Regions from separate parts of the Paraburkholderia sp. D1E genome, predicted to be linked through region 2. Evidence: riboswitches for the same ligand, from Rfam matches in the RefSeq annotation. Region 2 holds a riboswitch; the other holds the start of a gene.
What was found. A riboswitch is a leader RNA that binds a small molecule or an ion and turns the genes downstream of it on or off. The one in region 2 is predicted to bind glycine.

Region 1: another riboswitch for glycine. It lies ahead of gcvT (glycine cleavage system aminomethyltransferase GcvT); the one in region 2 lies ahead of ACUN0E_RS14170 (D-amino acid dehydrogenase).

The regions. Positions count from the first base shown of each region.
Region 1 covers NZ_JBQYMB010000001.1:9,359,964-9,374,959, forward strand. Annotated here, with positions in the region: gene ACUN0E_RS41990 (acyl-CoA dehydrogenase) at 1-1,004, shown strand, start outside; gene ACUN0E_RS41995 (phosphopantetheine adenylyltransferase) at 1,111-1,491, shown strand; gene ACUN0E_RS42000 (thiamine pyrophosphate-binding protein) at 1,544-3,253, opposite strand; gene ACUN0E_RS42005 (L-serine ammonia-lyase) at 3,329-4,717, opposite strand; gene ACUN0E_RS42010 (alginate lyase family protein) at 4,746-5,876, opposite strand; gene gcvP (aminomethyl-transferring glycine dehydrogenase) at 5,993-8,929, opposite strand; gene gcvH (glycine cleavage system protein GcvH) at 9,025-9,405, opposite strand; gene gcvT (glycine cleavage system aminomethyltransferase GcvT) at 9,469-10,587, opposite strand; glycine riboswitch at 10,669-10,840, opposite strand; glycine riboswitch at 10,875-10,975, opposite strand; gene ACUN0E_RS42030 (hypothetical protein) at 11,128-11,481, opposite strand; gene ACUN0E_RS42035 (oxidoreductase) at 11,677-12,726, opposite strand; gene ACUN0E_RS42040 (UvrD-helicase domain-containing protein) at 13,147-14,996, shown strand, end outside.
Region 2 covers NZ_JBQYMB010000001.1:3,136,058-3,151,053, reverse strand. Annotated here, with positions in the region: gene gnd (phosphogluconate dehydrogenase (NAD(+)-dependent, decarboxylating)) at 1-131, shown strand, start outside; gene ACUN0E_RS14210 (HAD family hydrolase) at 147-851, shown strand; gene ACUN0E_RS14205 (ankyrin repeat domain-containing protein) at 978-1,514, opposite strand; gene ACUN0E_RS14200 (hypothetical protein) at 1,608-1,733, opposite strand; gene ACUN0E_RS14195 (hypothetical protein) at 2,041-2,163, shown strand; gene ACUN0E_RS14190 (hypothetical protein) at 2,223-2,411, opposite strand; gene ACUN0E_RS14185 (phosphoketolase family protein) at 2,788-5,181, shown strand; gene ACUN0E_RS14180 (acetate/propionate family kinase) at 5,194-6,357, shown strand; gene ACUN0E_RS14175 (BON domain-containing protein) at 6,360-6,620, opposite strand; gene ACUN0E_RS14170 (D-amino acid dehydrogenase) at 7,151-8,362, opposite strand; glycine riboswitch at 8,537-8,630, opposite strand; gene ACUN0E_RS14165 (LysR family transcriptional regulator) at 8,854-9,813, opposite strand; gene ACUN0E_RS14160 (MFS transporter) at 9,994-11,340, shown strand; gene ACUN0E_RS14155 (M20 aminoacylase family protein) at 11,431-12,636, shown strand; gene ACUN0E_RS14150 (LysE family translocator) at 12,886-13,518, shown strand; gene ACUN0E_RS14145 (GNAT family N-acetyltransferase) at 13,612-14,145, opposite strand; gene ACUN0E_RS14140 (helix-turn-helix domain-containing protein) at 14,158-14,730, opposite strand; gene ACUN0E_RS14135 (YceH family protein) at 14,954-14,996, shown strand, end outside.

The DNA.
Region 1 (14,996 bases), 6.2 Mb from region 2:
CGTCCTCACTGGGCGGCGCCGCGATTTCACCGTACGACGGCATTCGTATGCAGCGCGCCATTGGCGCGAGCGCACCTTCAATGGCGCTCATGCTCACCATGCACAACTTCACGGTCAGCTTCTGCAATGCGCTCGCCGATCATGTACCTTCGTGCGCGCACATGCTGCACGACGTTGCTCACGACAATCTTCTGGTCGCGTCCGCTTTCGCGGAGGGCCGCCGCGGTGCCGGCATCCTGGACTCAACCGTTTTCATGACCCCCGACGGAGACGACTTCCGGATTAGCGGCAGCAAAAAGCCCTGTACGATGGCGAATTGCATGGACATCATCACGGTCGGCGTCGCGCTGCAGGGCGCGGACGGCGCCAAACATACCGGCATGGCAATTCTGCCTGCGGATGCAGCAGGTGTGACGCGGCGTGCGTTCTGGAACGTTCCGCTACTCGCTGCCGCGGACAATCATGAACTGTGCTTCGACAACGTGAAGGTGTCGGCTGATCAGTTGCTGCTTGCAACCGAAGACGACGCCGAGACCGCGCAGATAGTGGCCGTTGCCGAAGTGCTGGGCCTCTGCTGGTTCGAGATCGTCGCATCAGCCAGCTACCTTGGCGTGGTGAGCGGCATGGCTGCGCGGGTCGTGGCGGATCGCGGCGTGGAGGAGTCAGAGCGCGTGCTGCTTGGCAGCGAACTGGAGTCTGCGCAAGCAGCGCTCGATGGTGCAGTTCATCTGATGCAAACGTGCCCACCCGACGAGGCGTTGCTTGCCCGCGTCCTGATGATACGTTTTGGCGTTCAGCGCGCTATCGAGCGGTGCGCCATGCACGCGGCGGAGCTCGGCGGAGGTCTCGCATTCATCCGCGATGGTGAAATGATGACGCTGCTTATGGCAAGCCGATGTCTCGCTTTTCACCCAATCAGCCGAAAAGCGGCGCGCCCCATGATCGCAGCGTGGCTCGAAGCGGACGCTGGCGACGCACCCGACTTGCAACGGGCCGCGAACTGACACCAGTACGATTCGGCAAGCTGTGGCGCAGGCCGCTGCTTGCCGCATGACGGGCATGCGCTCCCGTATGCGCATGCCCGTCATGCTGACCTACCAGAGGCGAACCATGAAGTATCTCATTGTCGTATCGCTAGTGTTTGCCGGCGTCATTCATCTTTTGCCGCTCAGTGGGGCGCTCGGCGCGAGCCGCCTTGCGAGTCTTTACGGTATCGCGGTCGAGGAACCCAATCTTGCCGTCCTCATGCGCCACCGTGCGGTGTTGTTTGGGTTACTCGGCGCGTTTCTGATCTATTCGGCGTTCAACGCGGCGATGCAGCCGGTGGGGTTCGCCGCGGGCGCCATCAGCATTTGCGCGTTTTTGTGGCTGGCATGGTCGACGGGGCATTTGAATATGCATCTCGGGCGCGTTGTGATCGTCGACGTGGTGGCGCTGATGCTACTGATTCTTGGAGCGTGTGGGCGTTGGTGGTTGGTGAAGTCTGCTTGATCGCGGCGTTCGTGCGATCAAGCAGATCCTCGCACGCACCACGCTGCACGGCTCATTCCCCTCGCAGCTTCCGCCCCTGCTCCCGAATCTGCTCCAACGTCGCGCCTGGCGTGCTCGCCTCCTGCGGCATCCGGATCTCGATGAGCGCCGCGCACGGTGCTTCCATGGCGCGCCGCAAAGCCGGCAGGAAATCTTCTGTGTGCTCGACCGTCTCGCCGTGCGCGCCGAACGACCTCGCGAACGCGGCGAAGTCCGGATTCGTGAGACCGGTACCGTGCACGCGATTCGGATAGTGCCGTTCCTGATGCATGCGGATCGTGCCGAAGTGGTTGTTGTTCACGACGATAAAGATCACATGCAGGTCGTACTGCATCGCCGTCGCGAGTTCTTGTGCGGACATCATGAAACAGCCGTCGCCGGCTAATGCGACCACTGCACGTTGCGGATACATCGACTTCGCCGCGATCGCCGCTGGTACGCCATAACCCATCGCACCACTGGTCGGCGCAAGTTGCGAGCGGAAATGCCGATACGAGAAATGCCGATGCAGCCACGTCGCGTAATTGCCCGCACCGTTGGTGAGGATCGCGTCTTCCGGTAGATGTGCGCGCAACTGCTGGATCACTTCGCCCATTTGCACGTCGCCAGGAATCTGGCGAGGTTTGCGCCAGTCAAGATAGGCGCTATGTGCGTCTTGCGCCGTGCCCGCCCATGCGGGCTTGTCAGAAGAAGGCTTTAGTTGGGCAAGCAGCGCTGCCAGTTCCGGCATGCCGGACACGATCGGCAAATCGGCTGCGTACACGCGGCCTAGTTCTTCCGCGCCTTGATGGACGTGCACCAACGTTTGCTTCGTTTTCGGAATGTCGAGCAGCGTGTAGCCGTTCGTCGTGGCTTCGCCCAGACGCGGTCCAAGTGTCAGCAGCAGGTCCGCATCGCGGATACGTTGAGCAAGCGCGGGATTGATGCCGAGTCCGACATCGCCGGCATAGTTTGGATGCTCATTGTCGAGTGTGTCCTGGAAGCGGAACGCGAGGCCGACCGGCAATTGCCAGTTCTCCACGAAGCGCTGGAAGTCCGCGCATGCAGCGGGTGTCCAGCCACTGCCGCCGGCGATCACCATCGGACGTTGTGCGCCTTCGAGCAACTGGCGCAGCTGCTCGATCTGCCCAGCAGACGGCGACGCCGCGACTCGCTTGAATGCAGGCGCGCCGGCAACAAGGTCGCACGCATCGCTCAACACATCTTCCGGCAACGACAACACGACCGGCCCTGGCCGCCCCGACGTCGCCGTGTGAAACGCATGGCTCAGATATTCGGGAATGCGCTTCGGATCGTCGATTTGCGCGACCCACTTGGCCATCTGCCCGAACATGCGCCGGTAGTCGATTTCCTGGAAGGCCTCGCGGTCGAGATGCTCGCGCGCGCATTGACCGATTAGCAGGATCATCGGCGTGGAGTCCTGAAACGCGGTGTGCACGCCGATCGATGCATGCGTCGCGCCCGGTCCGCGCGTGACGATGGCGACGCCCGGACGCCCGGTCAATTTGCCGACTGCTTCGGCCATGTTCGCGGCCGCCGCTTCATGCCGGCAGACCACGGTCTGGATGCGGTCGGTTTCGTCGTGTAGCGAATCGAGCACGGCGAGAAAACTCTCGCCGGGTACACAGAAAACACGCTCGACGCCGTGTGTCAGCAAGGCATCGACGACGAGGCGCGCGCCCGTGGTTTGGGCGGCGGGAGAAGATTCAGAAGCGAGCGGCATTGCGATGAAGCCTCCATGCGTTGCGATGGGTACGACCGGTACAGTTGAGTCGTTGCCGCATCGGGTTTGCGTTTCTCAACATTCCACAATATTCACCGCTAGTCCACCGCGCGACGTTTCCTTGTACTTCGTCTTCATATCCGCGCCGGTCTGCATCATCGTCTTGATTACAGAGTCCAGCGACACGTAGTGGGTGCCGTCACCGCGTAGGGCCATTCGCGCGGCATTCACGGCTTTTACCGAGCCCATCGCGTTGCGTTCGATACACGGAATCTGCACCATCCCGCCGACCGGATCGCATGTCAGCCCGAGGTTATGTTCCATGCCGATCTCAGCAGCGTTCTCGACTTGAGCAGGCGTGCCGCCCATCACCGCCGCGAGCGCGGCCGCGGCCATCGAACAGGCCACGCCGACTTCGCCCTGGCACCCCACTTCCGCGCCTGAAATCGACGCATTCAGCTTGTACAGAATGCCGATCGCCGCTGCCGTCAACAGGAAGTCGATCACGCCTTGCTCGTTCGAACCCGGCATGAAGCGCGTGTAATAATGCAGCACGGCGGGGATGATGCCGGCCGCGCCATTGGTCGGCGCGGTGACCACGCGCCCGCCCGCGGCGTTTTCTTCATTCACGGCAATGGCGTAGAGATTGATCCAGTCGACCATCGACAACGGATCGCGTAGCGCCAGCTCAGGATTACCCGACAACGCGCGGTACAACTGCGGCGCACGGCGCTTCACCTGGAACGGGCCGGGCAAGTTACCGTCTGCACCCGGATTGTTGATGCCGCAACCGCGTGACACGCAGGACTGCATCACGTTCCAGATCTTCAGCAAGCCGGAACGTATCTCCTCTTCCGTACGCCAGACGCGTTCGTTTTCCCACATCAGTTGCGCGATGCTCTTGCCGGTCGAATCGCACAGTTCGAGCAATTCGTTGCCGCTGCGAAACGAATGCGGCAATTGTTCGACGGCGCTTAGCACCTTCGTGTTCGGCGCGCCCGCCGTCACCACAAAACCGCCGCCCACCGACAGATACGTCGACTCGCGCAGCGTCTCGCCCTGCGCATCGAACGCACGCAGTATCAGGCCGTTCGGATGCTCGGACAGCGCCTGGCGATAAAACGAAATGTGATCTTTCTGGACGACCGGTACGTCGTGCGTGCCGAGCAAGGCGAGCTTGCGCGACGCCTTAACTGCTTCAAGCCGTTGCACGATCGTGTCGGGATCGACCGTGTCGGGCGCATCGCCCATCAAACCGAGCATCACGCCGCGATCGGTGCCGTGCCCCTTGCCGGTCGCGCCGAGCGAACCGTACAGATCCACTTTCACCGACGCCGTCGCCTTAAGCAGCCCGTCGCGGTCGAGCCCTTGCGCGAACATCAGTGCCGCGCGCATCGGCCCAACCGTATGCGAACTGGACGGACCAATGCCGATTTTGAAGAGATCGAACACGCTGACTGCCATTTACTGCTCCCTGCTGATAAAAGTTAGTTTAGCGCGCCGGCAGCGGCAAACACACGGCGAGCCACGCGGGTGGCGTCGGTGCGAGCTGCAGCGCGATCGGCGTATAGCGTCCGTCGAGACGCGCCGCCAGGTGAAACAGTTCCGTCGCGTTTTTCGGGTCCCATTGACCCGAATAGCCAGGCAAACCGGCCTCGCGACGTCTGGCATCGAACGGAACGTTCGAATGCACGAATTCTTCATGCGTCTTGCTGCCGTCCGCGTACGGCGTGAGCCAGTTCAGTGCGACTGCCAGCGAGGCGCCGTTCGTCCCCTTCTCCGGCAACCAGTTGCGGTTGTGGCGGCGCGCGGCGAGCGCAGCGATCACGAGCGGCTGCAGGTCGTAGGTGACGTAGTGCAGCGCGTCGCGTTCGCCGAAGTCGAATGTCGAGCCGTCCGGCGCGATGTTGTCGCCGATATGCTCGTCGAACAGGCGCTGCGCCGCATTGATCATCTTGCGGTTATCTAGCGTGAACGCGGCCATCGAGATCAGTTTGATCCGGTGGCTTTGCCAGTTGTTCTTAAACGTGCCCTTGAGCGGGCGCGGCTGTGCATCGATCTGCCCGATGTAGCCGTTCGCGAGCTTCGTCAGGAACGCCATCGATGCATTGCGTGTCTTCACCGGTAACGCGCTCGCGGTCATGTCGTAGGCGAGGATGAGGCCTTCGAAATGGGTTTCGTCGATCGGATTGAAACTGGGTTGATAAGTCGTGACCCACGCATACAGCAAGCGGTCGACCAGCTTCAGATAACGGTCGTCGCTCGTTGCGCGCCATGCGAGCGCGGCGTCACGCAGCAGATCGAGATCCTTCTCCGCCTCGACGCTTTGATCGTAAATGCCTTCGTGCGGCAGCGTGCCTTCGGTATGCAGTTTCGCCAGCGCATGCGGCGGGTCGTTCAGATGTGCCTGCACATTGCTCACCAGTGCTTTGACCCCTGGATCGGCATTCGTGCGCTCGCTGGTTTGCAGCGCGGGCGCTGCACAAAAATTCATTGCGGCGTGCGCCTGCCGCAGCGGCAGCAGCACGGCTGCGCCTGCTAACAACAGTGTGCAAGTCTGCTGCCACGTCTGGACTCGCCTTGCTCCGGTCCGGCTTTGCATCAATCGCACCTTTCGCGCCATGCGAAACTCCTCGTTAGGCTGATTCGGTGTGTGATGTTAGCCGTTTGCGGACACAAGCGACAGAACCGCGCAACGCCTGCTTACAACCTTCAGGCGATGCGCGGTCAAGGCCATGCTTACTCGTAATCGGCTATCGGCACGCAGGAGCAGAACAGATTGCGGTCGCCGTACACATTGTCCGCTCGGCCGACCGGCGGCCAGTACTTCTTCGCGATCAGCGTGGGCAGCGGATACGCGGCGGTTTCGCGCGCATACGCATGCTTCCAGTCGTTCGCGATGACTACCGCTGCCGTATGCGGTGCGTGTTTCAGCGGATTGTCTTCGCGGTCCGAGCGACCTTCTTCCACAGCGCGAATTTCCTCGCGGATCGCGATCATCGCTTCGATGAAGCGGTCGAGTTCTTCCTTCGACTCCGATTCGGTCGGCTCGACCATCAGCGTGCCCGGCACCGGGAAGCTCATGGTCGGTGCGTGGAAGCCGTAGTCGGCGAGGCGCTTGGCGACGTCGTCGACAGTAATGCCACTGGTTTCCTTGATCGGGCGCAGGTCGAGAATGCATTCGTGCGCAACCAGTCCGCCCGGGCCCGAGTACAGCACCGGATAATGCGGCGCGAGTTTGTTCGCGACGTAGTTCGCGTTGAGGATCGCGGTTTCGGTGGCAGCCGTGAGGTTCTTCGCGCCCATCATCGCGATGTACATCCACGAAATCGGCAGGATCGACGCGGAACCGTACGGTGCGCCCGACACGGCGCCGATACCGTTCGGCGCGCGCTCATAGCCCGACGAAATCTGATTTGGCAGGAATTGCGCGAGATGCGCGCCGACTGCGACCGGACCGACGCCCGGTCCGCCGCCGCCGTGCGGAATACAGAAGGTCTTGTGCAGGTTCAGGTGCGAGACATCGCCGCCGAACTGGCCCGGCGCGCACAGGCCGACCATTGCGTTCATGTTCGCGCCGTCCACGTAGACCTGACCGCCGTGCGCATGCACGATCTCGCAGATTTCGCGGACGTTCGCCTCGAACACGCCGTGCGTGGACGGGTACGTGATCATGATTGCCGCGAGCTTGTCGGCGTGCTGATCCGCCTTCTTCTTCAGGTCTTCGATATCGACGTTGCCTTGCGTGTCGCAAGCCACGACGACCACCTGCATGCCGGCCATTTGCGCCGACGCCGGGTTCGTGCCGTGCGCCGAAGCGGGGATCAGGCAGACGTTGCGATGTGCTTCGCCGCGCGACGCGTGGTAAGCGTGGATGATCAACAGACCGGCGTACTCGCCCTGCGAGCCGGCGTTCGGTTGCAGCGATACCGCTGCATAGCCAGTTGCCGCGACCAGCATCTCTTCGAGCTGATCGATCATTTCGCGGTAGCCGAGGGTTTGCTCAGCCGGCGCGAACGGATGGATCTGGCCGAATTCGGGCCACGTGACCGGCAACATTTCCGACGTCGCGTTCAGCTTCATCGTGCACGAGCCGAGCGGGATCATCGAGCGATCGAGCGCGAGGTCCTTGTCGGACAGGCTGCGCAGATAGCGCAGCATTTCCGTTTCAGAATGGTGACGATTGAACACGTGGTGCGTGAGGTACGCGCTGGTGCGTTCAAGCGCGGCGGGTACCGACGCGGTGTTCGACGCGGCAAGGGCTGCGTCGAGTGCGTCGACTTGCGGCACGTCTTTGGCGCCTGCTGCTTCTGCGAAGAGGGCGAGCAGATCGGCGAGGTCACGGCGCGTCGTGGTTTCGTCGATCGACAGGCCGACTTGCGTGTCGCTGACACGGCGCAGGTTGATGCGCTTCGCCTTCGCGGCGTCATGCAGCGCTTGTGTGCGCGCGCCGGCTTCGAAAGTGAGCGTATCGAAGAAGGTTTCGTTGACGAGCGTATAGCCGAGTTGCTTCGCGCCTTCAGCCAGCAACGCCGCGATGCGGTTCACACGCAGCGCGATCGTCTTCAGGCCGTGTGGGCCGTGATAGACCGCGTACATGCTGGCCATGATCGCGAGCAGCGCTTGCGCGGTGCACACGTTCGAGGTCGCCTTCTCGCGGCGGATATGTTGCTCACGTGTTTGCAGCGCGAGACGCAGCGCCGGATTGCCTTGCGCGTCGACGGTGACGCCGACGAGACGGCCCGGCATCTGACGCTTGAATTCGTCGCGCACGGCGAGGTAAGCCGCGTGCGGGCCGCCGAAACCAACCGGCACGCCGAAACGCTGCGTATTGCCGACGGCCACGTCCGCGCCCCATTCGCCCGGCGGCGTGAGCACGGTCAGCGCGAGCAGGTCGGCGGCGACCACCACGTGGCCGCCCGCTGCGTGGATCGCATCGGCAAGTGCGCGGTAGTCGCGCACATCGCCGTTCACGCCCGGGTATTGCAGCAGCACGCCGAACGCATTCGCGGTCGCGGCGTCCGCAGCCGGGCCTACTTTAACTTCGATGCCGACCGGCGTGGCGCGTGTCTTCACCACTTCGATGGTTTGCGGCAGCACGTCGTCGGCGACGTAAAACACGTTCGATTTCGGTTTACCGACGCGTTGCAGCAGCGTCATCGCTTCGGCGGCGGCGGTGGCTTCGTCGAGCAGCGATGCGTTCGAGATCGCCAGACCGGTGAGGTCGACGATCATCTGCTGGAAGTTCAGCAGCGCTTCCAGACGGCCCTGCGAGATTTCCGGCTGATACGGCGTGTACGCGGTGTACCACGCCGGATTTTCCAGCACGTTACGCAGGATCACCGCCGGGGTGTGCGCGTTGTAATAGCCCTGCCCGATGTACGAGCGGAACACCTGGTTCTTGTCCGCCAGCTCACGCAACGCGGCGAGCGCTTCCGCTTCGCTCTTCGGCTGGGCGAAGGGGCCGAGCGGCAGCGTTTCGGTGCGGCGGATCGTCTTCGGAATGACGGCGTCGATCAGCGCGGCGCGCGACGCGAAGCCGAGGGCTTCGAGCATCGCATGCTGGTCGGCCGAATCCGGGCCGATGTGCCGTTCAGCGAAGGCGTCATGCACTTCGAGCGCGGCGAGCGAGAGAGGAGTGCGGTTCATCAGACGATCCGGGTGTTCGAGCTTCATGAGGTTGTTCCTGCCGGTGCGGGCGTCCGTTCGACGATTGAATCGGACGCGCCGCGCCTGTCGGGTTTAAACGTAATGGTGCAACTTGCGATGAATCAGGCGCCGATCGCTTTCGAATATGCGTCCGCGTCGATCAGGCGGTCCAGCGATGCGTCCGCGGCCGGCTTGATCTTGAAGAGCCAGTTGTCGTACGGCGCGCTGTTGACGCCATCCGGCGTATCGGTGACGGCCGGATTCGCTTCGATGATTTCGCCCGAAACCGGCGCGTAGATATCGGAAGCGGCCTTCACCGATTCGATCACGGCGACGGTGTCCCCAGCGTTGACGGTCTTGCCCAGTTCCTGGACTTCGAAGAAGACGATGTCGCCGAGCGCTTCTTGCGCATGGTCGGTGATGCCGACCGTCAGCGTGCCGTCCGCTTCGGTGCGGACCCACTCGTGCGATTCGGTGTATTTCAGATCGGCCGGGATGCTCATCGGATGCTCCTATGCGGTGTGATTCGGTAGTGACTTAAAAAGTTAGACGCGCGCGCCGGCTGCTTAAACTGCGAGCACCTTGCCGTTGCGCACGAACGGCAGTTTTACCACGCTTGCGGGAACGTTTTTGTCACGAATCTGGACATGAACGGTGTCGCCCGGCTGCACGCCTTTCGGCACGCGCGCAAAGGCGATCGATTCCTGCATCGTGGGTGAAAAAGTGCCGCTGGTGATTTCGCCAACGCCCTGCGGCGTGACGACTTTCTGGTGAGCGCGCAGCACGCCCGCTGCCTTGCCGTTTTCCTTCAGCAGGATCAGACCGACGAACGCGGCCTGCGAGCCGTCGGCTTCGAGCTTGCCCTTACCGACGAATTCGCGTGGCGAGGTCAGATCGACGGTCCAGGCGAGGCCGGCGTCGAGCGGCGAGACGTTGTCGTCCATATCCTGGCCGTACAGGTTCATGCCGGCTTCGAGACGCAGCGTATCGCGCGCGCCGAGACCGGCGGGCCGCACGCCTTGTGCTTGCAGCGCGTTCCACAGCGCTTCGACGTGATCCGCCGGAACGATGATTTCGAAGCCGTCTTCACCGGTGTAGCCGGTGCGGGCAACGGTGAGTTCGCCGAACGGCGTGTCGTCGACGCGCGCTGCATTGAACGGCTTCAATGCTTCAGTGGCGGCGCGCGCGGCCGGCACGGTTTGCCAGACTTTTTCGCGGGCGTTCGGGCCTTGCACGGCGACGATCGCGTAATCGCGGCGCGGCGTGATGGTCAGGCCGAAGCTGCCTTCGGCGTTGAGCTGGCCGAACCAGGCGATATCTTTATCGGCGGTGCCGGCGTTGACGACCACGCGGAAGTGATCTTCGCCGAAGTAATAGACGATCAGATCGTCGATCACGCCGCCATTCGGGTTCAGCAGACAGGAGTAGAGCGCACGGCCCGGCGTTTGCAGCTTGGCGACGTTATTCGCCAGCGCGTATTCGAAGAAGGCGCGCACGCGCTCGCCGGTAAAATCGACGACGCACATGTGCGAGACGTCGAACATGCCGGCGTCGGTGCGCACGGCGCGGTGTTCGTCGATCTGCGAGCCGTAGTTGACGGGCATGTCCCAGCCGCCAAAATCGACCATGCGGGCGTTGAACGCACGATGGGTGGCGTTGAGCGGGGTGTGTTTGAGTTCGGTCATGGGGCCTCGGGCATCTCGCGAAACAAAAAAGGCCACGCGGCGCTACGCCTCGCGGCCTGCTGGCTGCGAGCGATTGCGTTGCATGGCCCCTCTGTCCTCGATACCTGAGAGATTGCGCCGCCGTGCGATGGTGAAGCCGTGATCGCTACGGTGAAACGCGCGCCCCTTCGGTGGGCAGCTTGCCGGAATCTGCTCGACGTACGTTCGATGTACGCGGCGCAGATGGCTACTGCCGCTCTCCAGAGTGCGAAAAACCGGTGCCTTGATGTTGCCTGGGCGCGGGTTTTTCGACGCGGTCGGTCCTTTTGCCTGAGAGTTTGCGGGTGTGCCCCTTCGGCGGCGCGGCCTGCGATTTTCTGCTGCCAGCACGCTCTCCCGACGCGTGCGGCGAATGTACGCGAGGGTCGGGGGCTTGTCAAATAAAGGCCCGTAAGGGGCATGGGGGTGCCGCTGGGGGATCGCGAATGTCAAAAAAAGCGCGGGACGTGATGCCCGCGCTTCTTTGCTTCAGTGCCTGAACCGGCGCGATTGTTCGCCGATTTATTCGCCGATGGCGTGCGCCGCGTTGTCCAGTTCCTGATTCAGCACGCGCTGTTCGTCGCCGGACAGGCCGCCGCCGTGTTGCGCCGCCATGTCATGAGCTTCCTGACGGATCACGTCGAGGCGGTGATGCAGCGCGCCGCCTTGTGGGGGCGGGTAGTAGCCTTGGTTGACGCGAACGTCGATGCGGCGGCTCAGGTTGTCGATACGGCCGTTAACCTGGTTCAGGCGCTGGTCCGCGATCTGCTGCGGGTTCGGGCGCGGTGCCGGCGCGGGTTGCTGGGGGGCCACCACGCAGGCGGCCAGGGAGCTGAGCAATGCGCATGCTGCTACTGCGCGGACGATACGTGGCATGGACTCTCCGGAAGTCGTTGTCGTTTTGTGGTGCTACTGGGGTAGCAACGGATTGCCGGGGATTCGCGCTGACCGCGAACACGGGGTTATTTGTAACGTTATGTTCCTTTCGGGGTTGTCAGGCTTTTTGCCTTGGGCGGTGGCATTGCCAGTGTGCCGCCGCCAGATAGCGAGAAAGCGCCCCTTAGGCAAAATTTAGCGAATACGCTCAAACGGTAGCCGGGTGCCTTCTTCCGAACTCCTGGCGGCCAGCTCGATAATCGTCATCACGTCGACCGCGTCCTGAGCGCTGACCGGAAATTTCACGCCGTTCTGAATGGCGTCGGCCAAGGCAATATAAAAGCCGACGTATTCTCCGTTGCGCGTAGGCACTTCCCGCTCCACTTCCTGATCGCCTTGGATCACACGCAGTACCCCCGCCGCATTGCCGGCGCCGAACCCGTCATCGCCAGGCCGCAAGCCGGCTTTCAACTGATCTTCCTGCGTATCGAGCCCGTGTTTCACATAGCTGCCCTGCGTGCCGTGGATCGCAAACCTCGGTGCGACAAGCGCAGTCAACGCGCTTGCATGCAACACCACTTCGAACTCACCGTACCCCAGTTGAATGTGCACGTAGTCCGGCGCGCTGGCCTGGTCGCGATGCGTCCGAACGGTCGCGGACACGGTCTGCGGTTCGCCGAACAACGCCAATGCCTGATCGATCAGGTGCGGTCCAAGGTCGAATAGCAAACCGCCACCGCGCGAAGCCTCCTCGCGCCAACGCTGCCGAACCTCCGGCCGGAAACGGTCGAAATGCGATTCGTATTGCGTGACGCGCCCCAACTCTCTGCCGGCGAGCAGGTCCCGCACGGTCAGAAAATCACCGTCCCAGCGGCGGTTGTGAAAGGGGACGAACCGCTTGCTGCGAGCCAGTGCAATGTTGGCGAGCGTGTGGGCGTCGGCGGCGGTGAGCGTGACCGGTTTGTCGACCACCACGTGCTTGCCCGCTTCCAGCGCGCGGCGCGCCAGGTCGAAGTGCGTGTCGTTGGGCGTCGCGATGACGACGCAGTCGATTTCGTCGAGCGCCAGCAGGGCGTCGAGATCGGCCACCACCTTTGCGTGCGGGTAATCGGCCAGCGCGTGCTCGGGCTGGCTCGTCGCGATGGCTGCGATGCTGGCTCGCCCGCAGTGCTCGATCACCGGCGCATGAAAGGTCGCACCAGCAAAACCGTAACCCATCAATCCAATCTTCAGCGATGCGGACATGCGTGTCTTCCTGCAAAAACGGCGCGCCGCTTTGCCACCGCGGCGACGGCGCGCAACAGCGTAATTGTGGCATGTCCCGAAGGCGGACTGTCAGCATCGTCGCAGGCGTTTGTCGGCGGCGCCTGTTTGGCGGCGCTCGGACGGCAGTTGCGGCCACGACCGGGGCAACCGCGTTTTTGTCGTCGGGCGAGCCGCCCTTGCGGCCCCCTTTCCTGGCCGTCCGACAGCGGCGTCTGTCACGGCATCCGCTTCGGGCATCCGTGTTAACATCGCTCCTCTCGCGCGGATCGTAGCGTGCCGGAACGCCCCTCAGACTGAGGCACGCGCGCCAGCCGCCCGCCCCGTGCAGCATGCCCCCGGGCCTTCGGTCTCGCGATTCCGCACCCAAGCGCCCTCAACCGCATTACCCATCCACTGACGATGTCCGCAGGCCTGAACCCCGCTCAAAATGAAGCGGTCCGTTATCTTGACGGTCCGTGTCTCGTGCTCGCCGGCGCAGGCAGCGGCAAGACGCGCGTGATCACGCAGAAAATCGCCCACCTGATCGAGGCCAAAGGCTTCGAGCCGCGCCACATCGCCGCCGTCACGTTCACGAACAAGGCCGCGTTGGAAATGCGCGAGCGCGTGGGCAAGCTGCTCGAAGGCAAGACGCTCACGACGCCCGGCAAGGAAGGCCGCAAAGTGCCCGTCAACCAGTTGACGGTCTGCACCTTCCACTCGCTCGGCGTGCAGATTCTGCGACAGGAAGCGGAACACGTCGGCCTCAAGCCGCAGTTCTCGATCATGGATTCGGACGACTGCTTCGGCATGATCCAGGAACAGGTCGGCTCGACGGACAAGGGCTTCATCCGCAAGATCCAGTCGATCATCTCGCTGTGGAAGAACGGCATGATCATGCCGGAAGAGGCGATCTCGATTGCCGCGAACGAAGATGAACATCAGGCCGCGATCGTCTATCGCAACTACGTGGCGACGCTGCATGCCTATCAGGCTGTCGATTTCGACGACCTGATCCGTCTGCCCGCCGAACTGTTCGCGAAGAACGAGCCGGTGCGCGACCGCTGGCAGAACAAGCTGCGCTATCTGCTGATCGACGAGTATCAGGACACCAACGCGTGCCAGTACGAGCTGCTCAAGCAACTCGCCGGCCCGCGCGCCGCGTTCACCGCGGTGGGTGACGACGACCAGGCGATCTACGGCTGGCGCGGCGCGACACTGGAAAATCTCGCGCAGCTCGGCAAGGATTTCCCCAAGCTTCATCTGGTGAAGCTCGAGCAGAATTACCGTTCGACGGTGCGCATTCTCACCGCCGCGAACAACGTCATCGCGAACAATCCGAAGCTGTTCGAAAAGAAGCTGTGGTCCGAACACGGCATGGGCGACACGATCACCGTCACGCCTTGCAACGATGAAGAGCACGAGGCCGAGTCCGTCGTGTTCCGCCTGTCCGCGCACAAGTTCGAGCGGCGTGCGAATTTCCGCGACTACGCGATCCTGTATCGCGGCAACTTCCAGGCGCGCATTTTCGAGCAGGTTCTGCGTCGTGAACGGATCCCGTATGTGCTGTCGGGCGGCCAGTCGTTCTTCGACAAAGCCGAGATCAAGGATATCTGCGCGTATCTGCGCCTGATCGCCAACGCGAATGACGACCCCGCGTTCATCCGCGCGATCACCACGCCGCGCCGCGGCGTCGGCAATACGACGCTCGAAGCGCTCGGCTCGTTCGCGGGCCAGGCGAAGGTGTCGCTCTTCGAAGCAGTCTACATGGGCGGCATCGAGGCGCGCCTGTCGCCGCGCCAGATCGAACCGATGCGCGTGTTCTGCGACTTCATGCAGCGTCTCACCGACCGCGCCGAGAAGGATGCCGCCGGCCCGCTGCTCGACGAGTTGATGGACGCGATTCACTACGAAGCCTATCTGTACGATGCCTTCGACGAACGTCAGGCGCAGTCCAAGTGGCAGAACGTGCTCGAATTCATGGAATGGTTGAAGCGCAAGGGCACCAAGGCTGAGCCCGAGGGCTCAGGGAATAGCGAAGCAACCGGCTACGATACCGCCGACGGCCTCGGCGACACCGGCAAGAATCTGCTCGGCCTGATCCAGACTGTGGCGCTGATGTCGATGCTCGAAGGCCGCGAAGAAGATCCTGACGCGGTACGGCTCTCGACCGTGCACGCGTCGAAGGGGCTGGAGTATCCGCACGTGTTTCTGGTGGGCGTCGAAGAAGGCATCATGCCGCACCGTGGCGGCCCCGACGACGAGCCGATCGA
Region 2 (14,996 bases):
CGGCGCTGTTCGCGCGGTTCAGCTCGCGGGGCGATGCGGATTTTGCGAACCGGGTGTTGTCGGCCATGCGGCACGACTTCGGCGGTCATGTCGAGAAAGCGGCCGCGCCGGCCGATGGACAGAAGCGTTAATTCACGGGAGCCGCGATGGAAGCCACCAACGCCACGCCTCACGACGTCGTGTTTCTGTTCGATTGCGATAACACGTTGCTGGACAACGATCATGTGCTCGCGGATTTGCGCGCGCACATGATGCGGCAGTTCGGCGAGCAGAACAGCACACGGTACTGGGAAATCTTTGAAGACCTGCGCGCGGAGCTGGGTTATGCCGATTATCTGGGCGCGTTGCAGCGGTATCGGCAGGAGCATCCGCGGGACACGGGCTTGTTGTTGATGTCGTCGTTTCTGATTGATTATCCGTTTGCGAACCGGCTTTATCCGGGCGCATTGGATGCGATCCGGCATGTGTCGCAGCGAGGGCCTGCGGTGATTCTGTCCGACGGAGATGTGGTGTTCCAGCCAAGGAAGATTGCCCGCTCGGGCTTATGGGACGAGGTCGAAGGGCGGGTTTTGATTTACATCCATAAGGAGCAGATGCTCGATCAGGTGATGGAATGTTATCCGGCCCGGCACTACGTGATGGTGGATGACAAATTGCGGATTTTGACAGCCATGAAGAAGAGTTGGGGTGAACGGCTGACGACGGTTTTTCCTCGCCAGGGGCATTACGCTTTTGATCCCAGGGAGATTGCAAGCAATCCGCCAGCGGACGTGACGGTTGAGAGGATTGGGGAGCTGGCCGGGATCGATCTGGATGGTTTGCTGAGTGGAGGCACTGCGGGAGGGGCTTAGGCTTTCTGCCTTTCTGGCGGCGTTGCGCGTGCGTGTCAGTGCAAAGAACGCAGGCTTCGCAACGGAATTGATGAAGCTGAGTGGCTGTGTAGCGACGCTAGCGCGCTACACAGCTACGTTTAGCGCTCAGGAACCCGCTTTCTTTAGTTGCGCGGGCGTATCTGTCGCCCCCATCTTGTTGGCGGCATCCAGCGGGGTGAATCCACTCGCGTCTCGCGCTTGCGGATTCGCACCGTGCCCGATCAGTAGGTCGACGATCTCCGTGCGGTTGAACATCGCCGCGATCATCAACGCGGTGCGGCCATCGGGCGACGCGCCTTCGACATCCGCGCCGTGCGCGAGCAAGATTTCAATGACAGCGTTGAACCCCTTGAAAGCAGCGCCCGCAATGGGTGTCTGTCCGTTGTCGTTACGCAGATCCGGATCAGCCCCGTGCTCGAGCAGCGCGCGTACCGCATCGACATGACCGTGATAGCTCGCCAGCATGACAAGACTGTCGCCCTTATCGTTGCGCAAATTCGGCGGCACGCCTTTTTCGATTACTGTGGCGAGCATGGCGGCATCGCCGCGCCGTGCGAGATCGAAAACTTCATGCGCCAGTTCGATCAAGGCCGGATCGATCTCCGGTTTGGCGGGCGGGGAAGGTTCAGCGTGGTCCGTCAATGCAATCTCCTTGCAATAGTCCTGGCCGCCAGGCGGCACGGGAAGATCGTTCAGGATACACATTTTGCGCCGCTGACGCCCACCCAGTGGTGGCTACAGCTTGCCGAGCACCGTTACCAGCAATCCGAACACGCCCACCAGAACGGCGACGCCCGCGCACAACAGCACGAGCGAGAGAACAAGAATCAGGGGCGCTTTGAGGCGGCTGGGTGTCGACATGGTGGCTGTTCAGATGATGGGCGAGCGGGACAGGACGCGCCAGATGCGGTCCGCCGTCGCGCATTTAGCATGGCGAGCTTAGCCGCATTCACTTAATGCTCGCTTAAAGTCTAGCGCAAGACCGGCAGCCTCCGGCGAGCCGACTGTCCAACAGCGTACAGACTTATCGACCAAATGAGAGCATGATCCTTGCTTGGCGCACGGCAAGAACGGGTCTATTCAACGTCAGCCATGCGCGCAATCGGTTGCCCACCTTCGCGTCGCAGGCGATAAAACGCTGTGCGGCCGGCGGGCTAAAGGAAAAATCATGACATCCGCAATCTGGGGCACCCTGGCCGGTATAGCGCTGATGTTCGGCGCTTCGATGTACCTGCGTCAGCTTCGTCTCATACACCGCCCGGATCGCCGCTGGACAGGCAAGAAACGTTGATTCGTCCTACATCCCCGAAAAAAGGAGGCCCTATGTCACCTGTACCTACCCAAAAACGCTCACCATCGCCGTTGCGCCCAGCCGATTCGCCAGGCGCCGTGCGTGACCGCCGCGCTGAACTTGGCCGCGCCGATGAAGCGCGCGCCGAGCAGCGTGAACAGGATGATGCGCGCAACGACCCCAATGCCAGCAAATGGCGCTACCGTCCGCCACAGCGCGAGGAGAAAGAGCAGGAGTAACGCTTTCAACTGAACACCAGCGAATGAACAGACGAACGGGCGCTAGCCAACGTTCGGGCCGGCAATCGGATCGGCCACTCCATTGTCCATGCACGATCCACGCTTCCCACGCGTGCACGAAAGCGACGCACGTACGTCGCAAGATCAAGGTTCGAACGATCCGTCGAACCATGACGTATGCTTCCTGTCAGACCCCTGACGATTCCCGGCCCGATTCCCGAAAGCCCTGAGCAACGGAGCTTTGCCGGAATGCTTGCGTCATGTTGCGTTATGTCATGCGCATGACATAACGGCCGGCATGGCTGGCTTCTCCGCCAGCCACGTCACGAACAATCGCTGCAGCACCCGCTAACCTGCCTGACAGTCCTTTCCAAGGAGTGACGCCATGGCCGAAGCAACCACCCGTCCGACCCCGCCGAAAACCCTAGAACCCGAAACGTTGCGCAAAATGGACCGCTACTGGCGCGCCTGCAACTACCTTTCGGCCGGCATGATCTATCTGCGCGACAATCCGCTGCTGCGCGAAGCGCTCAAACCCGAACACATCAAGAACCGCCTGCTGGGCCATTGGGGCTCGGACCCAGGGCAAAGTTTCCTGCTGGTGCATCTGAACCGGCTGATCAAAAAGCTCGATCTGGACGTGATCTATATCGCCGGCCCGGGCCATGGCGCGCCTGCTACGCTGGCCCACTGCTACCTCGAAGGCCACTACTCGGAAATCTATCCCGACCGCAGCGAAGACGAAGCCGGCATGCGGCGCTTTTTCCGGCAGTTCTCGTTTCCCGGCGGCATCGGTTCGCATTGCACGCCTGAAACGCCCGGCTCGATTCACGAAGGCGGCGAACTCGGCTATAGCCTGTCGCACGGCTACGGCGCAGCGTTCGACAATCCCGATCTGATCGTCGCGGTAATGATCGGCGACGGCGAGGCGGAAACTGGCCCGCTCGCCACGTCATGGCACTCGAACAAATTCCTCAACCCGATTCGCGATGGCGCGGTGCTGCCGGTTCTGCATCTGAACGGCTACAAGATCGCCAACCCGACGATCCTCGCGCGCATTCCCCGCGAGGAACTCGACGCCTTGCTGACCGGCTACGGCCACAAGCCGTATTTCGTCGAAGGCGACGATCCTGACACCATGCACCAGCAGATGGCCGCGACGCTTGAACAATGTATCGGCGAAATCCGCGCGATCCAGCAGCATGCACGCGAGGCCAATGACGCAACGCGGCCGCGCTGGCCGATGATCGTGCTGCGTTCGCCGAAAGGCTGGACCGGCCCGAAAGAAGTCGACGGCCATCAAGTGGAAGGCTCGTGGCGCGCGCACCAGGTCCCGGTGCTCGATCCGGTCACCAATAGCAGGAGTCTGAAGCTCGTCGAGAGCTGGCTGCGCAGTTATGAACCGGAGTCGCTATTCGATGAAGCAGGGCGTCTGGTCGAAGAGCTGCGCGAACTGGCGCCCGTCGGCACGCGGCGCATCAGCGCCAATCCGCATGCGAATGGCGGCATGCTGTGTAAAACGCTCGACATGCCGGCGTTTCGCGACTACGCGGTGGCCGTAAAAAACCCCGGCGGCTCCTACACGTCGCCCACTGAGGTGCTCGGCACGTTTCTGCGCGACGTGATGCGCAAGAACATGACGAACTTCCGCGTATTCGGCCCCGACGAAACCGCCAGCAACAAGCTGACGGCCATCTACGAGGCCTCGGAGAAAACCTGGCTGGCCGAAACCATGGCAAGCGACGCCGACGGCGGCGAACTCGCCGTGGACGGCCGCGTGATGGAGATGCTGAGCGAACACACGCTTGAAGGCTGGTTCGAAGGGTACGTGCTGACCGGGCGTCATGGACTTTTCGCTACCTATGAAGCGTTCGTCCACGTGATCGATTCGATGTTCAACCAGCACGCCAAGTGGCTGGAGAAAGCAAAGCGCGATCTCGGCTGGCGGCAACCGGTGCCGTCGATCAACCTGCTGATCACGTCGCTGGTGTGGCGCCAGGATCACAACGGCTTCACGCACCAGGACCCGGGCTTTCTCGATGTTGTCACCAACAAGAGCCCCGACGTGGTGCGTATTTACCTGCCTCCAGATGCGAATTGTCTGTTGAGCGTCGCCGATCATTGCTTGCGTTCGCGCGACTACGTCAATGTGATCGTCGCCGACAAGCAGCCGCATCTGCAGTATCTCGACATGGAATCGGCCGTCACGCATTGCACCAAGGGCATTGGCATCTGGGATTGGGCGTCGACGGATCAGGGCGTCGAACCGGACGTGGTGATGGCGTGCGCGGGCGACATCGCGACAATGGAAGCGCTCGCCGCCGTGCAGATTCTGAAGGAGCGCTTTCCTGAGTTGAAAATCCGCTTCGTCAACGTGGTCGATCTGTTCCGCCTGATGCCTGAGCATGCGCATCCGCACGGCCTGTCCAGCCGCGATTTCGATTCGCTGTTCACCACCGGCAAGCCGGTGATCTTCAACTTCCACTCGTACGCGTCGCTGGTGCACAAGCTGACGTACAACCGTACCAATCACGACAATCTGCATGTGCACGGCTACCACGAGAAAGGCAACATCAACACGCCGCTCGAACTGGCGATCATCAACCAGGTCGACCGTTTCTCGCTGGCTATCGATGTGATCGATCGCGTGCCGGCGCTGCGCGGCGTTGGCGATCACGTGAAAGAGTGGCTGCGCGGGCAGATCATCGAGCATCTTGCTTATGCGCATGCCGAAGGCATCGATAAGGAAGAGATCCGCAACTGGACGTGGAAGGGTTAGGCGGAGCGTGCCATGGAGACTCATGAGAAGACCGGCGACCCGACGCAGCCCCCGACGATTCTGGTGCTGAACAGCGGGTCGTCGTCGCTGAAATTCGGGCTGTTTACGCACTCCGGCGGTGACGAAGCATTGCTGCTGGAGGGCAGCGCCGAAGGTATTGGACGGGACGACGGCAGCCTGCGCATCAAGTCGCCCGACGGCCGCGTGCTGGTGCAACAGGAGCATGTGATGCAGTCGCAGACCGACGCGTTGCAGAAGCTCTCGCGCGTACTGGCGCAACAGAAGCACGAGCGGCCTACGGCGGTGGGGCATCGCGTGGTGCATGGCGGCCCGCATTTGCGAACGCATCTGCGATTGACGCCTGAAGTCCGGCAGCGTTTGCAGGACGCCGTGCACTTCGCGCCTTTGCATATTCCCCCGGCGCTGGCGCTGATCGACGAGGCAACGAAGATTTTCAGCGATGCGCAGCAATTCGCCTGCTTCGATACCGCCTTTCACGCGACGCTACCGCCGCGCGCGGCGCAGCTTGCGTTGCCGCGCCGCTATGTGGATGCGGGAGTGATTCGTTATGGCTTTCATGGGCTGTCGTATGAATCGCTGGTGAAGCGGCTCGGCGCCGAATTGCCGCCGCGTGCGGTATTCGCTCACCTGGGTAACGGTTCGAGTTTATGTGCGTTGCAGGACGGCAAATCCGTTGATACATCGATGGGATTAACGCCGACCGGCGGCGTGCCGATGGGCACGCGCAGCGGCGACCTTGACCCGGGCGTGCTGCTGTATCTGATGCGCGTGGAGAAGCTCGATGCCAACGCGCTGGAGACGCTGTTGAATCGCCAGAGCGGCCTGGCCGGTTACGCCGATGGCGAGAGCGATATGCAGGCGCTGGAGAAGCGCGCCGCGGCAGGCGATGCGAATGCATCGCTGGCGCTGGAGGCGTTTGCTACTGCTGTGCGCAAAACGATTGGTGCTTACGCGGCTTTACTGGGCGGGATCGATTTGCTGGTGTTCACGGGTGGCATTGGCGAACACAGTGAGGAGATTCGCAGACGCGTGTGCGAGGGGCTTGCGTTTTTGGGGCTAGCGGAAGGTGATCCGGCGAGCAAGGTGAGGGCGATTCACACTGAGGAAGAAAAGCAGATTGCGAGGCATTGCAGGAGGCTATTGCAGGCGGGTTGATGCTAATTTGCCTTGATCGTGGAGTGATCGGAAACACCGGTGACACCGAACAAACGGGAGACGTCTTCGAGTGCAGCAATTCGTTGCTGTTCATGTGGAAGGATGCCGAGCAGGGTGATGCGCCCGTGTGAGACTTTGACTTGCAGGGTATTGGGGGGCACGGCGGCATCCCAGGCCAGGCGCCGTGCAGCTTCTACGGCGATCTGTTTATCGGAGAGGCGCGTGCCTGCGTTTCTGCGCGTGGTGTGGCGGGATCTGGTCATGAAGATTCCATCGAGAGGGACACCGATTAGAGAACACTAGCAGATGCAGCGGGTTTTGCCCTGGCGGCGCTTCACTCCGGATAAGCATCCAGGCAGGGCAGCCCTGCCTGGACCATCGCGAAAGCGCTGCAGATAGTTCTAAACAATGTTTTGCGATCAGGCTTCATCGAGCACCTCACCGAGTCGAAGCTGACGGCCCCCTAAACGCGCAACCGAAGCCCCATGGTTTCCGAGGCGGACCCGTCCGCGACGCACGCAGTGCGGAGTGGGAGCTGACGACTCCTTTGTCACCAGCGCCGAGTGTGCGAAGACACAGATTCCAGATGGACCACTACCGCGACTGCGCGGGGGACCCGCTTATAAGCTAGCGGTGTGAGCTGCTTTCTTTTGCCTACTTTTCTTTGCAGCAGGCAAAGAAAAGTAGGTGCCTGCCCCGCACAGGGGCGACGCTAATAAACCAATAAGAATTCAAGGAAAGGCCAACGCAGCAGGCAACCAGACGACCAAAGCGCCCCGCAGGCAACCAACCCTTATTGAACAGCCCCCGCCACAACCTGCGCAGTAGCCGCCGACAACGTCCACCCCAGATGCCCATGCCCGGTGTTATAAAAAACGCCGCGCCGTTTCCCGCGCCCCACCTTCGGCAACATACTCGGCAGCATAGGCCTCAATCCAGCCCATGGAATCACCTTCGAAGTCGACACCTCAGGAAAATACTGTCGAGTCCAGTCGACCAAAGGCGCAATGCGATCCGACCGGATATCCCGATTGAACCCATTGATCTCCGCGGTCCCCGCAACCCGGAACCGATCCACGCCAAGCCGGCTGGTGACGATCTTCGCACTGTCGTCAAGCAAACTGACCCATGGCGCGTTCTGTTGACTCACTTCATCATCGAGACAAACGGTGATCGAATAACCCTTAACCGGATAGATATTCACATGATCGCCAAGCATCGCCGCAAAATCGCGGCTCTTCACGCCGGCGCACACGACGATCCGCTCAAAGGCAAAGCGCTGTGACTCGCCCTCGAGATTAACCGTCAGGGAAAACTGTCCTTCAGCCGGCTGCTCGATCGCCGCGATCTCGGCATCGTAGTGAAACTCCACACCGTGTCGCACGCAGGCGTCCGCCAGGCCGCGGGTGAACTTGTGAATATCGCCGGTGGAATCGGAAGGTGTAAAAAAGCCGCCGTAAAACTCGCCCTTTATCGTCGGCTCGATCGCATGCAACTCACTCGCCGTTACCGGATTCCGGTCCAGTCCACCTTCGCGCAGCAACGCATTCACCTTGCTCGCCGAATCGAATTCCTTGCGCGTCTTATAGATGTGCAAAATACCGCGCCGCTCCAGATCGAAATCGATCCCTTCGCGCTCGGCAATCGAAAACAGATGCTCACGCGCAGCAATCGCGAGCCGCACCGTTTCGACGGTGTTCGCACGGTAGTGCGGAATCTGCCGTAGAAATTCACCCATCCACGAATACTTGTGCCACGTGGGCATCGGATTGAGCAGTAGCGGGGCGTCGCGCGTGAGCATCCAGCGCAAGCCTTTCAGCACGGTGGCCGCGCTGTTCCAGACTTCGGCATTGCTGGCCGACAACTGGCCGCCGTTGGCGAACGAGGTCTCCATCGCCGCATAGCGATGACGTTCGAACACCGTAACGTGGTGGCCGCGCTGCGCCAGGGCGTGAGCAGTCGTGACGCCGGTAATGCCGGCGCCGATAATGGCGATTCGTGACATGACATGATCCAGAGTAGTTGAGCATCACCGGTGTCGATTTCGTGTCGAAACCGGCGTCGATGCCCCATCTGTCCATGTACCTGAGAGTTTCTTCCCGTGAGCATACGCGCGCAATTTAGGCGGTATGCAGGGAATCCCCTTCGGTGGGCGCGCACGGCGCCGCTCTCCAGATGTTCCAGCTGCGCGGTCCTTTTGCCTGAGAGTTTCCGGGGCGGTTGCTCCGTCGGCGTCGTCACAATCCTCTGACGATCTCTCCCGCGCTGCATTGCAGAACGGCTCGACAATACCGGGCAAAAAACTTCACCGCAAGTGTTTCCTGCAATGCGACGCCCGATCGGCCCTGCCGGGAGCTGTGCACGGCACGCTGAAAAGGCCCATCCACGTAGGCGCGCCCACGCTGGGCTCACGGTCGCGCCTACGGCGCCTGGGTCCGAGGCGTCGGCATGTTCACCGTGGGGCGTTCAATTCCCGCAGCCGCCACCAGGCCATGCTCACGGACGCACCCTGGGCTCCTGCGCCCGCCGCCCCGGCGTCGCACCGGCGCGCTGGTACACCCCCGAGAACGCGGTACAGGCAGTGCGAATCATCTCGATTAGCGTTGCAGCGACGGTGGTGGTCAGATCGATATCCCGGCAGATCAAGCCGATCGTCATGTCCGGCAGCGGTTCGGTCAGACCGATCTTGCGCAGCAGTCCCTTGTACGGCGCCGTATGGAACGGCAGTTCCGACCACAGGCTGATGCGGTCGGTGGTGCTGGCCATCTCCAGGTATAGCGACGTCGACGTGCAACGCAGCACGTTTTTCGGCGGCGCGATGTCCTGGCTGCCGAACAGCGTGCCGATCAGGCTCGTTGAATCGTCGAGCGCGTCCCAGCTAAGCCATGCCGCCTGGGCGAGCCCCTGCAGAGAATGCGTGCCGCGCAGCGGATGGCCGGTGCGCACGCCCAGCGTCGTGGCGATGGTGTAGAGCGTCTCCCAGTGGAAACGCGTGTCGGTCGGCTGACCGATGCGCGAGACCAGGCCGAAATCGATCGAGCCGTCCGCGAGGCCTTCCTGGATCTGCGGCGGACGCAATTCGAACACGTTAATGGTGACCTGCGGATAAACCCGTGAAAACTCCCGCAACGCCTCAGCAAACGGCCCGGCAGACGTCACCGGCGTGACGCCCACCGTCACGGTGCCGCGCGCGATGCCGAGCAGCGTGGAGATGTCCTCGTGTGCATGGCGCAGTTCCTGTTCGATCGCGCGCGCGTGGCGAATCAGGCTTTGTCCGTACGGCGTGAGTTGCGTGCCCTTGGCTGAGCGCACGAACATCGGCGCGCCGAGTTCCGCCTCCAGATCGGACAGCGCCTTGCTCACGGCCGGCTGCGTGACGTGCAGCGCACGCGACGCCTCGTGGATGCTGCCGTTCTCCGCGACGGCGATCAATGAGCGCAATTGGTGAAGTTTCATCGTCGAATCCACTCGAAGGGTGCCTCGGCTGTATGCCGCCGCAGCCTCCAGTGTGGGGATAAATAAAAGTGATAGCTATAAAAACAAACGATTTGCGCTCGGAAATTGACGACCGCACTGTTCGGTTGACGTCGGCCGCAAGGCGACGCAGCCCCTTCCACCGGAGTCATCGGAATCGTCATGGCAAATCTGCACACCTCGCTGCAACCCGCGTCAGTCGACGCGGTGTCTCAGGGGCCGGTTCAGGGGCTCGCTCCGTTGTCGGATCAGTCGTCCGCTCAGCCACGCGCCTCGAAGTTCGCGCTGATCGCCGCGACCACGCTGGGCAACGGGCTGGAGATGTTCGACTTCACGATCTACAGCTTCTTCGCGGTCCTGATCGGCAAGCTGTTTTTTCCGTCGCATACGGCTTTCGGCTCGCTGCTGATGGCGGTCGCCACCTTCGGCATTGGTTTCGTGATGCGGCCGCTGGGCGGCATCCTGATCGGTAACTACGCGGACCGGGCCGGTCGTAAAGCGGCGATGACGCTGACCATCGCGCTGATGGCGCTCGGCACGGCAATCATCGGCCTTGCGCCCACTTATGCGCAGATCGGCCTGTTCGCACCGCTCCTGATCGTGCTCGGCCGATTGCTGCAAGGCTTCTCGGCAGGCGGCGAGATCGGCGCGTCGACCACGTTGCTGATGGAGTCGGGCGTGCGGTCCACACGCGGTTTTCTGGTTGGCTGGCAACTGGCGAGCCAGGGTGCGGCGGCGCTGGTCGGCGCGCTGAGCGGTTTTCTGCTGTCGCATTTCCTCGCGCCTGCCGATCTGGAAAGCTGGGGCTGGCGCATTCCGTTCCTTTGCGGTTTGCTGATCGGCCCGGTCGGGATGTATATCCGCCGCGCGCTGGATGAAACGCACCATGCCACGGCGCGTGAAAGCAGCGCGTTTCGTGAGGTGATGGCGCGTCATCTGCGGCAAGTGTGCGTCGGTGTTCTCATGATGGTCGGCGGCACGGCATCGATGTACATCGTCGTGTTCTATATGCCGACCTATCTGATCCGCGTGCTGCATATGCCGCCGGGCACCGCGTTTCTATCGGGTTGCGTGGCGGGCGCGGTCTTGCTGATTGGTTCGCCGCTCGCAGGTCTGCTGTCGGATCGCCTGCCGCGTCGCAAGCCGCTGGTCGTCGGCGCCACACTGCTCGGCGCCGTGTTGATCTATCCGGCGTTCTGGCTGCTCAACCACACCGCGCAACTCGGCGTCGCGCTGACGGTGATCGCCGCGCTGGTTAGCTGTCTCGCGGCCGCTTCCAGCTCGGTTTTTCTCATTCTCATGGAAGGCTTTCCGAAACATGTGCGGGCCACGGGTTTTTCGATGGTGTACAGCATCGGCGTGTCGGTATTCGGCGGATTCGCGCAATTCATCGTGACGTGGCTCATCAGCACGACCGGCAATCCCATGTCGCCGGCCTGGTACATGGTCGCGTGCAGCGCGGTGTCGCTCGGCGCACTGGCGGCGTTGAAAGAGCGCCGCGCCGACTGAGCGCACCGGCCAGAGATTTCAATTAAATGCAGCGCAGCCCATCATCAGAGACGGCTGGCAGGACCACCAGAACTAACAGGAGAACATCGCATGCTTGAAGCACAAATCGTTGAAGCGGAACTGCAATCGGCCAAACTGATCAAGGACGTGGTCGCCGACGAACAGACCTTTGTCGATCTGCGCCGCCAGATTCACGCGCATCCGGAAACAGGCTTCGACGTCGTCAATACAGCGGAACTGGTGGCCGGCTTGCTGAAAGAGTGGGGCTACGACGTGCATACCGGCATCGGCGGCACGGGTGTGGTCGGGCAACTGAAACTGGGCAACGGCACGCGCAGGATCGGCATTCGCGCGGACATGGATGCCTTGCCGATTCACGAGCAGACGCATCTGCCCTACGCAAGCCGGATTCCTGGCAAGATGCACGCCTGCGGCCACGACGGCCACACCGCGATCCTGCTGGCCGCCGCAAGGCATCTGGCGACGAGCCGCGACTTCGACGGCACGCTCAACCTGATCTTCCAGCCCGACGAAGAAAACCTGTGCGGCGCGCGCCGCATGATTGAAGAGGGTCTGTTCGAGCGCTTTCCGTGCGACTCGGTCTACGCGCTGCACAACGGCCCGGGCATTCCGGTCGGTCAGTTCGTCGTGAAGACGGGCGGCGTGACGGCCGCCTCGGACGTCGCCACGGTCACGCTGACAGGCGTGGGCGGCCACGGCGCAATGCCGGACAAGGCACGCGATCCGATCGTCGCGGCCGGCTCGCTGATCATGGCGCTGCAGACTATTGTCTCGCGCAATCTGCCGGCCTCCGAAGTGGGCGTGGTGAGCATCGGCGGAATTCATGCGGGCGCGACCCACAACGTGATCCCCGAAACGGTGAAGCTTCTGCTGAACATGCGTTCGACCAACCCCGAGATGCGCGAGCGGATCGAAAAACGCGTGCATGAAATCGTCACGCTGCAGGCGCAAAGCTTCGGTGTGGAAGCCTCGATCGACTACAAACGCCTCGTGCCGGTGGTCGTCAATGCCGAGACGCCAACCGCGCTTGCGCGTGATGTGATCACCGATCTGGTCGGCGCCGAGAACGTGCTGACCGACACCAAAGGCATGATGGGCAGCGAAGACTTCGCATGGATGTCCGATGCGGTGCCGGGCTGCTACGTCGTGATCGGCAACGGCGTGGGCGAGTGGGGCGGTTGCATGGTGCACAACCCCAAGTACGATTTCAACGACCGCATCATCAGCCTCGGCGCGAGCTACTGGGTCAAACTCGTGGAGACGTATCTCAGCTGATCTCGCCTGGCCGTACCGCAGTGAATCGCGCGCCGTGATGCGGAGCACGGCGCGCGTCGCCCGCCAATCGCGACACCGCGTAAGCGGCGCAGCGAGCCGCGCGTGTAAGCGCAATCGCGATGTGCAATGAACCCCGTTCAACTGCGTATAGGGACTTTTCGTGTGTGGGTTTAAGGCCTGAATCGGCGACATCGGCTATATTTAGCGGCACTGCCCGACTTCGATTTTCAACTCACACAGGAGACCGCCGTGCCCGCTGTCACAACGATGCTCGCCTTCGCCCTGGTCTCGCTCGGCATGGTGCTCACGCCCGGCCCGAACATGATTTATCTGATCTCGCGATCGCTTTGCCAGGGGCGGCGGGCCGGGCTCGTGTCGCTCGGCGGCGTCGCGCTCGGCTACGTGTTCTACATGTTTTGCGCAGCGTTCGGCATCACCGCGCTTCTATTGACGGTGCCCTATGCGTACGACGCGTTGCGTTTCGGCGGCGCGCTTTATCTGCTGTATCTGGCATGGCAGGCGGTCAAGCCGGGTGGCCGCTCACCGTTCCAGGTGCGCGACCTGCCGCACGACAGCCGCCGCAAGCTGTTCACCATGGGCCTCGTCACCAACCTCGCCAATCCGAAGATCGCGGTGATGTATCTGTCGTTGCTGCCGCAATTCATTTCACCGGCGCACGGCAGCGTGCTCAGGCAGTCGATCGCGCTCGGCTGCGTGCAGATTGTTATCGCCGTCACGATCAACGCGCTGATTGCGAGCATGGCGGGTTCGATCGCCGGATTTCTCGCCGGCCGGCCGGTATGGCTGCTCGTGCAACGGTGGCTGATGGGCACCGTGCTCGCCGGTCTGGCTGTGCGGATCGCGTTCGATTCGCGCCGTTAAACCACGGCTTGAAGACTCGGCTGAGTCTGCACGACGGGCTGCCTGGTGGCGTATCGCTCATCTTGAGCGTGCGTCACGGGCGGCCAGTCAGCGTTACGCGCTGAGCGTCTTGTACATGATGGTGGTCGAATCAAGCCGCTCCTCCTGCGTGTCGCGGCAAAACTGCGGGATCACACCGGCCGTCTGATAACCCAGCGCGGCATAGAGCGGCTCCGCCTTGTCGCCCGTACGCGTATCGAGCGTCAGCAGGCTGCGTTGCAACTGCTGCGCACGGTGTTCCAGTTCCATCATCAGCGCTTTGGCGATGCCCTGGCGGCGAAACGCGAGGTGCACCAGCAGCTTGCGCACCTCCGCGCGATGACGCTGATTCGGCATCGTGTCGTAATCCAGTTGCACGGTTCCGGCGATTGATTCGCCGTGACGAGCGACGAACAGCACAAGCGCGCCCGCGCGCAGCGACGGCAGCACTTTGTCGCGCCAGAACGCCTCACTCTCTTCAACGCTATAGGGCAATACAAATCCGACACTGGCGCCGTCGTGGACGCAGGCACGCAGCAGCGCGCCGAGTTCGGGCAGATGACGCACGAGGTCGTCGGCGGAAAAGGTTGTGATGGCGGTGGCGCTCATGTTGGCTCGCACTCAGACGATGAAGAGGATGTAGCGCGCCGCGCTGTGCGCGGGCGTGACGAACGTGCTGGGGCCGAACAACTGATAGCGCACGCAGTCGCCGGGACGCAGATCGTGGCTTCGGCCGTCGACGGTGATCTGCAATTGCCCTTCGAGCAGGATCAGATGATGTTCGAGGCCCGCTCTCGGCGACGCGTCGTAAGTGATGCGTGCGCCGGCATCGAGTTCGCACTCCAGCGCCTCGCCGCTCAGCGCTTGAGCCGGCGGCGACACCGAGCGGCGCCGGAAGCCGACGCTCGCGTCGGTCCAGACCGCCTGCGCCTCGCGCGGCACCAGCGGCGCGAAGTCTTCTTCGACCATATGCATGAGGCGCGACATCGGCAAACCGTAGGCGACGCAAAGTTTGCCCAGCACGCTCGCCGTTGGGCTCACGGCAGCGTTTTCGAGGCGCGACAGGGTGGCGCGGCTGACGTTGCTGAGCTTCGCCAGATCGTCGAGCGACCAGTTGCGCTCGGCACGCAGCCCTCGCAGGCGCTGGGCGATGCGGCGGTCGATGGCGTTGTCGTCTGGGAGTGAATTTTCCATATCCGGGAAATTATCTCTAATATGGGAACATGTCAACAAAACAAAAATGCGCCGGGACGGATGCGGGCGCGTTTGGGATGCGCCTCGTCATTGCGGAGATTCGTACACCGCGAGCGGCTGGGGCGTTTATCATAGGGCCCACAAACTAAAACCTGCCGCCCGGCTGTGCAACGGTAAGGCACACCCTCCACGAGACCTGGCGGCGCATGCCGCGACTTCCTCTATGAACTCCACTCCCGACGCTGTTTCCCGTCCCTCCATCCGCG